Linked DNA regions of Sphingobium yanoikuyae. The protein of the gene in region 2 interacts with the protein of the main gene of each other region in a pairwise test. Links are inferred from orthologs where the notes say so. Each region holds a gene or a part of one and is shown on either strand. Other genes may lie near its edges. The genes, in order: cyoB and U0025_RS22415.

What was found.
Region 1: the proteins of U0025_RS22415 (region 2) and cyoB interact in binary tests that used the Escherichia coli proteins (3 or more experiments, as listed by UniProt). The link is inferred for Sphingobium yanoikuyae from one-to-one orthologs.

What each region holds. Positions count from the first base shown.
Region 1 is NZ_CP139979.1:2,844,195-2,850,226, reverse strand. What follows is about bases 1,343-4,296. They hold cyoB (cytochrome o ubiquinol oxidase subunit I), read right to left. Parts: upstream 3,843-4,296; coding sequence 1,842-3,842; downstream 1,343-1,841. Other genes in these bases: cyoA (ubiquinol oxidase subunit II), read right to left, coding at 3,848-4,296; cyoC (cytochrome o ubiquinol oxidase subunit III), read right to left, coding at 1,343-1,836. Also shown: U0025_RS13140 (ATP-binding protein), read right to left, coding at 1-81; U0025_RS13135 (SURF1 family protein), read right to left, coding at 78-803; cyoD (cytochrome o ubiquinol oxidase subunit IV), read right to left, coding at 800-1,216; more of cyoC, read right to left, coding at 1,213-1,342; more of cyoA, read right to left, coding at 4,297-4,963; U0025_RS13110 (MFS transporter), read left to right, coding at 5,151-6,032. UniProt on the Escherichia coli protein: Cytochrome bo(3) ubiquinol oxidase is the terminal enzyme in the aerobic respiratory chain of E.coli that predominates when cells are grown at high aeration.
Region 2 is NZ_CP139979.1:4,814,961-4,820,825, forward strand. The notes cover bases 1,892-4,678. They hold U0025_RS22415 (aminotransferase), read right to left. Parts: upstream 3,984-4,678; coding sequence 2,799-3,983; downstream 1,892-2,798. Other genes in these bases: U0025_RS22405 (SDR family NAD(P)-dependent oxidoreductase), read left to right, coding at 1,892-2,211; U0025_RS22410 (hypothetical protein), read left to right, coding at 2,332-2,844; U0025_RS22420 (carbonic anhydrase), read left to right, coding at 4,154-4,678. Also shown: U0025_RS22395 (GlxA family transcriptional regulator), read right to left, coding at 1-331; U0025_RS22400 (alpha/beta fold hydrolase), read left to right, coding at 462-1,292; more of U0025_RS22405, read left to right, coding at 1,426-1,891; more of U0025_RS22420, read left to right, coding at 4,679-4,930; U0025_RS22425 (amidohydrolase family protein), read right to left, coding at 4,935-5,865. UniProt on the Escherichia coli protein: Shows aminotransferase activity with methionine and histidine as substrates, and to a lesser extent also with phenylalanine.

The DNA.
Region 1 (6,032 bases), 2.0 Mb from region 2 along the record:
CGCCATATTCTTGCGACCGGCGGCATCGGCAGGCCACTGGCTGGGTAGCCAGCGGCGCCTGACGGCTTGGGTCTCGCTCATTCGGCGCTGTCTTCTGGATCCCGACGCATGAGGAAGATGTAGGCGCCTGCGACCATCGCCGCCAGTATGAACCAGGTGATGGCATATTGGAGATGGTTGTTGGGGAAGCGGACGACGGTCAGGCCGCCGACCGGCGCAGTGTCGGGCGCGCAATTAGCGCCGGCATCGACGAAATAGTCCGCGACCGGCGGGGCGACATGCTGCGCGGCGGCGATCGCGGCGACATCGCGCGAATACCAGCGGCCGGCGGCGGGATCATTGCTGCGCAGGAAACCACCCTTGGGCTCGGTCAGGCGCAGCAGGCCGAGGATCTGGACCGTGTCTTGGGGGCGGCTGTAGCGGGTGCGATTGTCCTGCGGCACGAAGCCGCGATTGACCATCAGGGTGAAGCCGGCGTCGGTCACCAGCGGCGTCATCACCCAGAAACCGGGGCCGCGCACCGTGACGGCCTGGGTCAGCACTGCCTTGTCATGCAGGAAACGGCCCGATGCGGTGACGCGGCGATATTCGTCGTCGCTGGTAATGCTGCGGGGGGCGGGGACGGGCGCAGCATGGATGCGGGCGTCGACCCGTGCGATCAGGTCGCGCTTCCAGGCGAGGCGATAGACTTGCCAGCTGCCGAGCGCGCAAAGACCGGAAAACAGGATGAGGGCGATCAGCGTCAGGCCGATCGTAAAGCCCGGGGAGCGCCGGCGGCGCCCCCCGATCTTCGCGGATGTCACGGCATCTCGCTCATATTGTGCATCGCCGACATGTCGGCGTGCGGCATCATGTTCGCGTTGAGGTGGAACATGACCCACATCGAACCCGACAGCACGATGACGACCAGGACGATGGTCAGCATCATCGCCATGAACGACCAGCCGCCTTCGACGCGGGTGTTCATGTGCAGGAAGTAGATCATGTGGACGATCACCTGCACCGCGGCGAAGGCCATGATGACGATGCCGGTCAGCTGGGGATTGCCTAGCACGCCCGACATCACCAGCCAGAAGGGAATGGCCGTCAGGATCACCGACAGGCCGAAGCCGATCATGTAGCTGCCGAAGCTGCCATGCGATCCTTCTTCATGATGGTCATCGTGATGATCGTGCCCATGTCCGTGGGCGTTGTGGCTATGGACAGCGTCGCTCACCGCAGGACTCCCATCAGATAGACAAAGGTGAAGACGCCGATCCAGATGACGTCGAGGAAGTGCCAGAACATCGACAGGCACATCAGGCGACGCTTGTTGGCCGGGATCAGACCCTTCTTGGCCACCTGCACCATCAGCGTGATCAGCCAGATCGAACCGAAGGTGACGTGCAGGCCGTGGGTCCCGACCAGGGTGAAGAAGGCCGACAGGAAGGCCGAACGCCACGGACCCGCGCCCTCATGGATGAGGTGCGAGAATTCGTAGAGTTCGATGAACAGGAACGCCCCGCCGAACAGGAGGGTGACGAACAGCCAGCCCTGGGTGGCGCTGATCCGGTTCTTTTCCATCGCCAGCATGGCGAAGCCGTAGGTGATCGACGAGAAGAGCAGCATCGCGGTGTTGAGCGCGATGAGCGGCAGGTCGAACAGATCCTTCGGGCCGGGGCCGCCGGCGAAGCTGCCGCCGAGCACGGCATAGGTGGCGAACAGGATGGCGAAGATGAGGCAGTCGCTCATCAGGTACATCCAGAAGCCCAGCATGGTGCTGTGGCCTTCGTGGAGGTGCGGCTCCTCGGGCAAATGATATGCCCGAGGTTCCGTGGTTGCAGTTGCGCTGCTCATGTCAGTCAGACTCCAGCGGCGAGGATTCGCGTGCGCTCTTCCTCGGTGCGCGTCACATCCTCGACGGGGATGTAGAAGTCGCGCTTGTAGTTGAAGGTGTGGCCGATGGCGACCGCGACGATGCCGATGAAGCTGAGGCCTGCGAGCCACCAGATGTACCAGATCAGCGCGAAGCCGCAGAGCGTCGACAGGGCGGCAAGGATGACGCCGGCGCCGGTGCTGCTGGGCATGTGGATCGCCTGATAGCCGGTCAGCGGACGCTGATAGCCATTCTTCTTCATGTCCGCCCAGCTGTCGGCGTCATAGACGACCGGCGTGAAGGCGAAATTATACTCCGGCGGCGGCGAGCTGGTCGCCCACTCCAGGGTACGGCCATCCCACGGATCGCCTTCGACCTTCAGTTCGTCGCGCTTCCAGATGGAGATGGCGAACTGAAGCAGCATCGCACCGATACCGGCCGCGACGATGGCGGCGCCGATCGCGGCGATGACGAAGTAGATCTGCAGCGACGGATCGTCGAACACGCGCATGCGACGCGTCACGCCCATCAGGCCCATGATGTACAGCGGGGTGAAGGCGAGCCAGAAGCCGACCTGCCAGCACCAGAAGCTGACCTTGCCCCAGAACACGTTCAGCTTGAAGCCGAAGGCCTTGGGCCACCAGTAGTTGATCGCCGCGAACAGGCCGAACAGCACGCCGCCGATGATCACGTTATGGAAGTGCGCGATCAGGAACAGCGAGTTGTGCAGCACGAAGTCCGCTGGCGGAACGGCGAGCAGGACGCCGGTCATGCCGCCGACCGTGAAGGTCAGCATGAAGGCGACGGTCCACATCATCGGCAGCTCGAAACGGATCTTGCCGCGATACATGGTGAAGAGCCAGTTGAAGAGCTTCGCACCCGTCGGGATCGAGATGATCATCGTCGTGATGCCGAAGAAGCTGTTGACGCTGGCGCCCGAGCCCATGGTGAAGAAGTGGTGCAGCCACACGAGGTAGGAGAGCACCATGATGCAGCAGGTCGCGTAGACCATCGAGGTGTAGCCGAACAGGCGCTTGCCCGAGAAGGTCGAGGTGACTTCCGAGAAGACGCCGAACAGCGGCAGGATGAGGATGTAGACTTCCGGGTGACCCCAGATCCAGATCAGGTTCACGTACATCATCGGGTTGCCGCCGAAGTCGTTCGTGAAGAAGTTGGTGCCGGCATAGCGGTCGAGCGACAGCAGGACCAAAGTGGCGGTCAGGATCGGGAAGGAGGCGACGATCAGGATGTTCGCGCAGAGCGAGGTCCAGGTGAACACCGGCATCTTCATGAGGGACATGCCCGGCGCGCGCATCTTCACGATGGTCGCGATCAGGTTGATGCCCGACAATGTCGTGCCGACGCCTGCCACCTGCAGGGCCCAGATATAATAGTCGACACCCGTGGCCGGGCTATAGTCGATCCCCGAGAGCGGCGGATAGGCGAGCCAGCCGGTCTGGGCGAATTCGCCCAGGAACAGCGAGGCCATCACCAGCACCGCGCCGCCCGTGGTCATCCAGAACGAGAAATTGTTCAGGAAGGGGAAGCTGACGTCGCGGGCGCCGATCTGCAGCGGGACGATATAGTTCATCAAACCGGTGATGAACGGCATCGCCACGAAGAAGATCATGATCACGCCGTGGGCCGTGAACACCTGGTCATAGTGATGGGCGTTGAGGTAACCCTCGGACCCGTTGAAGGCGAGCGCCTGCTGGAGGCGCATCATGACGGCGTCGGCAAAGCCGCGCAGGAACATGATGAGGCCCAGCACCATGTACATGATGCCGATCTTCTTGTGGTCCACGCTGGTGAACCATTCCTTCCAGAGATAGCCCCAGAGCTTGAAATAGGTCAGCGCCGCAACGACGGCCGCGCCGCCCAGCACCACCGCGCAGAATGTCGCGACGACGATGGGTTCATGCCATGGGAACGCGTCCCATGTCAGACGACCGAAGATCATCTGTGCTGTTGTGAGTGTACCGGTCATGTCTCTTACCGATGCTGCGCGTGCGCGTCAGCGCCGCTGTGAGAGGAGTGATCGGCCGGGGCCTTTTCGGCACCGGGCGCATCGGGGGCGGTTTCCTTGCCCTCGTTGCGATCGGTCTGGTCGATCACATGGCTGTTGGGGAAGTCGTACTGGAGACCTTCGGTCTCCTTGGCCGACTCCTTGCCCGCGCCGCCCATCTGGTTGATGTGCATCAGCTCGCCCATGCAACGCTGGCCGGGCTTGGGGCAGAGATTGACGACCGCGTCGAACAGCTTGGCATCGGCGGTCGAGAAATAGGCGACGGGCGCCTTTTCGCTGGGCTTGGCCAGGTTCAGATAGACATTGCGGTCGAGCGACGCATTGCTGGCCTTCACCTTGGCGACCCAGGCGTCGAAGCCGGCCTGGTCCAGCGCCTTGTAGGCGAAGCGCATGTGGGTGAAGCCCGCGCCCGAATAGTTGGCGGAGAAGCCGGTGCCGGTGACCGACTTGTTGGCGACGGCGTGGAGCTGCGTCTTCATGCCGGGCATCGCATAGATCTGGCCGGCGAGTTCAGGGATGTAGAAGCTGTTCATCACGGTCGAGGCAGTGATGTCGAAACGGACCGGAACATTGGTCGGCAGCGCCATTTCATTGACGGTGGCGATACCCTGTTCGGGATAGATGAAGAGCCATTTCCAGTCGAGCGCCACGACCTGGACGACCAGCGGCTTGACCTTGGGGTCGATCGCGGTCTGCGCGTCGATGCGGTCGAGCGGACGATAGGGGTCCAGCTTGTGGGTGCTCACCCAGGTCAGCGCGCCCAGGCAGATGATGATGAGAAGCGGGGCCGACCAGATCAGCAGCTCCAGCTTGGTGGAATGATCCCAGTCGGGGTCATATTCCTTTTCGACCGCCTTGTTCGCGGCGCGGTAACGCCAGGCGAAATAGACGACCAGTGCCATGACGGGGATGACAATGAGGAGCATCAGCGCGGTCGAGATCAGGATCAGATCGCGCTGCTGCACCGCAATGTCGCCCGACGGGTTCATCACGACCCAGTTGCAGCCCGCCAGCGGCGCCGCAAGGATCGCGGAGGACCAGCGCAGAAGCCGGCTCCAGTTGGGTGAGAGAGGGTGTGACATGGCGCGCGGTTACCGATTCCGCACGCCATGCGATAGTGGGCAATTTGTCCAATTATGTGCGGACGCAAAAAATGTTTCACATGTGGGATACTGCTTAGACTCTGTGGGTTTTCTGTTATGTTGCCATTCTCTGGCCGTCGGGAGACCCAAAACAGGCACCGTCGGCCCAGCCAGGGAGCGGATGCCTATGACTTCACAGGCCATTGCCTTCACCTCCAGTTCGCTTGAGGATGATGCGCGCAAAATCAATGCACGCGACCACAGCATTGCACCGGGAGACATCTCCATTGGTGTGATCATTGGCCGCACCTCCGAATTTTTCGACTTCTTCGTTTACGCCATTGCTTCGGTTATCGTTTTTCCGAACCTGGTCTTTCCCTATGTCGATGCCCTGACGGGCACGCTCTATTCCTTCGCGATCTTCGCCGTCGCCTTCATCACGCGTCCGATCGGGTCGCTGATCTTCATGGCGATCGACCGGCGCTATGGCCGCGGGACCAAATTGACGGCGGCCCTGTTCCTGCTGGGCGGGTCGACCGCGGCGATCGCCTTTATGCCCGGTTATGCGACGATTGGCCACTATGCCGCTGTCGTTCTGGTGATCCTGCGCGCGGCGCAGGGCATTGCGCTGGGCGGGACATGGGATGGCCTGGCGTCGCTGCTGTCGCTCAACGCGCCGCCGCACCAGCGTGGCTGGTATGCGATGGTGCCGCAGCTCGGCGCGCCGCTGGCGCTGCTGGTGGCGAGCGGCCTGTTCGCCTTCTTCCTGCTGACGCTGTCGGAAGCGGACTTCCTCGACTGGGGCTGGCGCTATCCCTTCTTCGTCGCCTTCGCGATCAACGTCGTGGCGCTGTTCGCCCGGCTGCGCATCGTGGTGACGCATGAGTTCGAGCGTTTGTTCGAGCAGAAGGATCTGGTGCCGTCGCAGGTGCTGCCGACGGTCAAGGCGGAAGGGCGCAACATCATCATCGGTGCGTTCGCGCCGCTGGCGAGCTTTGCCCTGTTCCATATGGTCACGGTGTTTCCGCTCAGCTGGGTGGTGCTGTTCACCGATCAGCCGATCGATCGC
Region 2 (5,865 bases):
TGGAGGCGAGCGTCGCCCCGGCGGCATGGCGATCGAGCAGCCAGCGGGCATAGGGCGCGGCTTCCTCCGCCTCGGGCACGCCGGTCAGGCGGCCGGGGACCAGCCAGATGTCGGGCGTGCCGCCCAATGCTTCATGCGTGTCATGGCTGCGGGCGAAGCAGCCGTCATCGCCCATCCGCCAATGGCTGACGCGCACTACAGGGCCGCCATGCTGGACCGAAAACTGCCCGGCAATGTCGATCAGGTCGGTCATGCCATGGACCATCGCCTGCTGACAGCCCGGATAGAGCAATATGCCCACTTCGGCACGCGGAAGGCTGCTGTCGGCCATATGCTGATCCTTTGTCGGAATCGGCCCGCTTAATGTCGGAACCGCCAATCCCGATCCTCCGCCATTGCCCGTAATAGTGCAAGCACAGGGCGTGAAGGCGCCCTTCTGGAACAGAAGAAGGGAATTTCACATGAGCAACTTCGTTACCACGCAGGACGGCACCCGCATCTTCTACAAGGATTGGGGGCCGCGCGACGGCCAGCCGATCATCTTCTCCCATGGCTGGCCGCTCAGCGCTGACGCCTGGGACGCACAGATGGTCTATTTCGCCAATCAGGGTTTCCGCACCATCGCCCATGACCGCCGCAGCCATGGCCGGTCGGACCAGGTGTGGGACAATAATAATATGGACCAGTATGCCGACGATCTGGCCGATCTGATCGCGGCGCTGGATCTGTCCGACATCATCCTGGTCGGCCATTCGACCGGCGGCGGCGAAGTCACCCGCTACATCGGCCGCCATGGCACCAGCCGGGTTGCCAAGCTGGCGCTGATCGGCGCGGTCCCGCCGCTGATGCTGAAGACCGAAGCCAATCCCGGCGGTCTGCCGATCGACGTGTTCGACGGCATTCGCAAGGGCACGTTCGACAATCGCAGCCAGTTCTTCAGGGATCTGACCATCCCCTTCTACGGCTATAACCGGGACGGCGCGGTCATCTCCGAAGGCATTGTGCAAGAATTCTGGCGGCAGGGGATGATGGGCGGCCTCAAGGGGCAACTCGACTCGATCCGCGCCTTTTCCGAAAGCGATTTCCATGCCGACCTGGCGAAGGTCGATGTGCCCACGCTGGTCCTGCATGGCGACGACGACCAGATCGTGCCGATCGGCGCGGCGGCCCTCTCCACCATCAAGATCGTTACGGATGCGGTGCTGATCGTGTATGAAGGCGCCGACCATGGGCTGACGCAGACTCACCAGGACCGGTTCAACGCCGACCTGCTCGATTTCATCAACGGCTGACACAAATACCGTTCGCCCTGAGCGAAGTCGAAGGGTTCCACCGAGCGGAGCGAGGTGCCTTCGCTTCGCTCAGGCAAGGGCTTCGACTTCGCTCAGCCCGAACGGGAAAATAGTCTTTCAAAGGAGACATCCCATGACCCAAGACACTATCCTCATCACCGGCGCGTCGGACGGTATCGGCGCCGTCTATGCCGATCGCTTTGCCAGGCGCGGCGCCAATCTGATCCTGGTCGCCCGCCGCGCCGAGAAACTGGAAGCGCTGGCCGCTCGCCTGCGCGCCGACGGTGGCGTCAGCGTGGAAGTGATCGCCGCCGACTTGTCACAAGCCGATGATCTGGCGCGAGTCGAAGCGCGGCTGCGTGACGATGACGCGATCACCGGCCTGGTCAACAATGCCGGCATCGCCGGGGAGCAGGCCTTTGTCGAGACCGACCCGGCCTATCTCACCGGCCTGATCGACCTCAACATCCTCGCGGTGACGCGGCTGTCCCGCGCTATTGCGCCGCGGCTGGCGGCCAGGGGCGCGGGCACGCTGATCAATATCACGTCGGTCACCGCGCTGATGCCGGACGGCTTCACTGCCGTCTATCCCGCGACCAAGGCCTATGTGCTGGCCTTTACCGAGGCGCTGCAGGTCGAACTGGGCGGCAAGGGCGTGAAGGTGCAGGCGGTGCTGCCCGGCATCACCCGCACAGCCATCTGGGCGGCGGAGCAGATGGCCGGCCTGCCGCCGCACATGGTGATGGATGTCGAGGTGATGGTCGACGCGGCACTGGCCGGGCTCGACATGGGCGAGGCGATCACCATCCCTGCCTTGCCGGATAATGCCGATCTCGACGCCTATCTCGCCGCGCGGGCTGCGCTTCGGCCCAACCTGTCGCTCAAGGATGCGGCGCCCCGGTATCGGGTGACCGCCTGACCTCTTTCGTCATTCCCGCGAAGGCGGGAATCCATCTCCTGACCTTGCGTCTGGATTCATCGTTGGGAGATGGACCCCCGCTTTCGCGGGGGTGACGGGAATTTTCCAGGGAGAAGCATCATGATCCTCGGTCTTTCCATTCCCGCCTTCATCGCCCTGCATGTCGCGATCAGCCTGATCGGCATCGTCAGCGGCCTTGTCGCCCTGCCGGCCATGGCGAAGGGGCATATCCTGCCCAAAATGCAGGGCCTGTTCCTGGTGACGACCCTGCTCACCAGCCTGACCGGCTTCCTCTTTCCCTTTCGCGGCTTCACCCCGGCGATCGGCGTCGGTATCCTCTCGACGCTGGTGCTGATTATCGCCTTCGCCGCCTTTTACGGCCTTGGCCTGCGCGGCCGGGCACGGGGCGTCTATGCGGTGACCGCGACCATCGCCCTGTGGCTCAACCTGTTCGTGGCTGTCGTACAGGGCTTCCTCAAGGTGCCGGCGCTCAACCGGCTGGCGCCGACCGGCACGGAGCTGCCCTTCCTGGCGGCGCAGGCGCTGCTGCTGATCCTCATGCTGATCCTGGGCGCGGCGATCCTGCGTCAGTCCAGGCTGGCGCGGAAGGCGGCGAGCCGCTCGATCGCCTGATCCAGCGTCGCGTCCGACTTGGAGAAGCAGAGGCGGACCAGATGGGTGACCGGATCGTCGGGGTAGAAGGCGGAGATCGGGATCGCCGCCACCCCGGCTTCGTCGATGATCCGGTTGCAGAAGGTCACATCGTCCATCGTAATGCCCGACGCGGGCAGGTCGATCGACAGGAACCAGGTGGCGCCGCTCGGTTGCACGACATAGCCCGCCTGACTGAGACCCGCCGCCAGCCGATCGCGCGACGCCTGATAGGCGGCGCGCTGATCGTTCAGCCAATCTTCGGGCCAGCCCAGCCCCTGCGCCACCGCCCATTGCAGGTTGGGCGGGGTGGTGAAGGTCAGAAACTGGTGGGCGCGGGCGAGCAGGGTGGCGATCGGCGGCGCGGCGCACATCCAGCCGACCTTCCAGCCGGTGACGGAGAAGATTTTGCCGGCAGACCCGATCTTGACCGTGCGCTCGCGCATGCCGGGAAAGCCGATCAGTGGACGATGCGGCAGCCCGTCATAGACGGTCTCCTCCCAGACTTCGTCGCACAGCGCGATCAGGTCATGGGTGGTGCAGAGGTCGGCCAGCAGCGCCAGTTCCGCCTCACGCAGCACGATGCCGGTGGGGTTCACCGGATTGTTCATCAGCAGGATGCGGGTCCGGGGCGTGATCGCCGCCTCCAGCGCGTCGCGGGTGACGCGCCAGTCCGGCGGCATCAGCTTCACCACCCTGGCCACGCCGCCGACCCGTTCGACCAGCGGCAGATAGGCGTCATAGAGCGGCGCCAGCATCAGCACTTCGTCGCCGGGCCTCACCAGCGCAAGCAGGCTGGCGGCGATCGCCTCGGTCGCGCCGGAGGTGACGATGATGTCCTGCGGGCTGAGGTCCAGTCCCTGACGCCGGGCATAATGATCGGCCAGCGCGGTGCGCAGTTCGATCAGGCCGGGCATCGGCGGATATTGGCTGGAGCGGGTCAGCAGCGCATCCGCCGCCGCCTGCAGCACATCCTGTGGTCCCGGCCCTTCGGGAAAGCCCTGCCCCAGATTGATCGCGCCGGTCTCCCGCGCGCGCGCCGACATATGCTCGAAGATGGTGGTCGGCATGTCGCGATAGACGGGATGGCCAAGTCGGGTGTCGGGCAAGCGGGGCTCCATCGGATCGGCGGCGGTGGCGCAGGTCTAGAGCCTGATCGTTTGAGGTGGAAGCGCCATGCGCTTCTACCGATGACGTGAATCAGGCTCTGCTTCTTGATCCCGGTCTTTCCATTGCCTCGCGCAAACCGGTCCGGCATCATGGCGCCTCCTCATCACAGGGAGACAGACCCATGTGTTCGGACGTCGATGGCATGCATGACCAGCCGCACGGGACGCAGGAGGAGGATGGCGCCGCGCCCTCCCGCCGCGCCTTTCTGACAGCGATGACGATGGCGGGTGGGGTGGCCATGGCCGCCTTGCCGGCCGCACCCGCAATGGCGGCGCCCCCGGCCGACGGCCCGGATGCGTCGATGACGCCGGACGCCGCCCTGGCCGAGATCATGGCCGGCAATGCCCGCTTCGTCGCCGGCAAGCCGACCGCCCATCTGCAGGACCTGTCGATCATCAAGGCGCGCGCGGCCGAGGGGCAATGGCCCGTGGTCGGCGTCCTGTCCTGCGCCGACTCGCGCGTGCCGGTGGAGATGGTGTTCGACGAATATATCGGCCGGCTGTTCGTCACCCGCATCGCCGGCAACATCACCACGCCCGAAATCGTCGCCAGCCTGGAATATGGCGTGGCGGTGCTGGGGCTGAAGGCGCTGGTCGTCATGGGCCACAGCAATTGCGGCGCGGTGAAGGCGGCGATCGACAATCCCGAGGTGCCGGGCCAGATCAGCGCGCTCTTCCCCGCGATCCTGCCCGCCCTCTATCTCGCCCGCAGCAAGGATGCGGCCATCGTCACCCGCACCAATGCGCTGGTGCAGGCGGCGACGCTGGTCAACGCCTCACCGGTGATCGAGGAAAAGGTGAAGGCGGGCACGCTGAAGGTGGTCGCCGCCGTCTATGACGTGGCGACCGGCAAGGTCGACATGCTGCCGGTGCCGGCCGACATGCTGATGCGCGGCTGATCCGTCAGGGCCGGGTCGCCGCCGCATTCCAGGCGGCGACCTTCGCCTTCGTCTCTGCCAGCAGCGCGTCGAGCCGGGCGCGGTCCTGCAGCGTGCCGCGCAGGATCACCGCGTCGATCGCTTTTGTGGCGTGGATATCCTCCAGCGGATTGGCGGTCAGCAGGACCATATCCGCCTGCTTGCCTTCCGCCACCGCGCCATAGCGGTCGAGCAGGCCGAACCAGGCCGGGCCGGCACGGGTGGCGCTGGCCAGCGCCTGGGCCGGGGTCAGGCCGCGATCGACATAGAGCGCCAGTTCCTGGTGCAGGGCAAAGCCGGGATAGTCGAAGCTGTTGAGGAAGCCCGCATCGGTGCCGGCCATGATGGTGACGCCGGCCTGCTGCAACAGCGGCAGGATCGCGGCATTATGCTCGTAGATGGCGTGACGCTGGGCGATCTGATCGGGCGTGGCCTTTGCCGCGCGCTCGATCCGCCAGTCATAGGTCTTGCGCAGGCGCGGGCCGATATAGGCCAGTTCGGGATCGGCGCTGTGATCATTCTGGTCGAGATAGGCGACGGTGCGCGAGATGCTGAGCGTCGGCGTCACGAACACGCCGCGCGCCGCCATGTCGCGATAGGCGGCCATGGCGGTGGCTTCGTCAAAGCCGGCGTCCAGTTGCGCGCTCGCCTGTGCCCGGTCGATCCTGCCGGCGGCGAAATCGGCGGTGATCCGCGCCTCATCCTTCACGCCCGCCTTGTGCGCATAGTCGATATGCTCGATCGAGCTGATCCCGGCCTCGATCGCCTGGCCGACGGTCAGCGCCATCGGAATATGCCCCGATGCGCGCAGCCCGGCGCCGCGCGCCTTGCGCACGGCATAGAGGAACAGATCGGGCTTAAGGGTGCTGTCGGTGATCTTGACGAAATTGACGTTCAGTTCTTTCAGCTTGGCGATC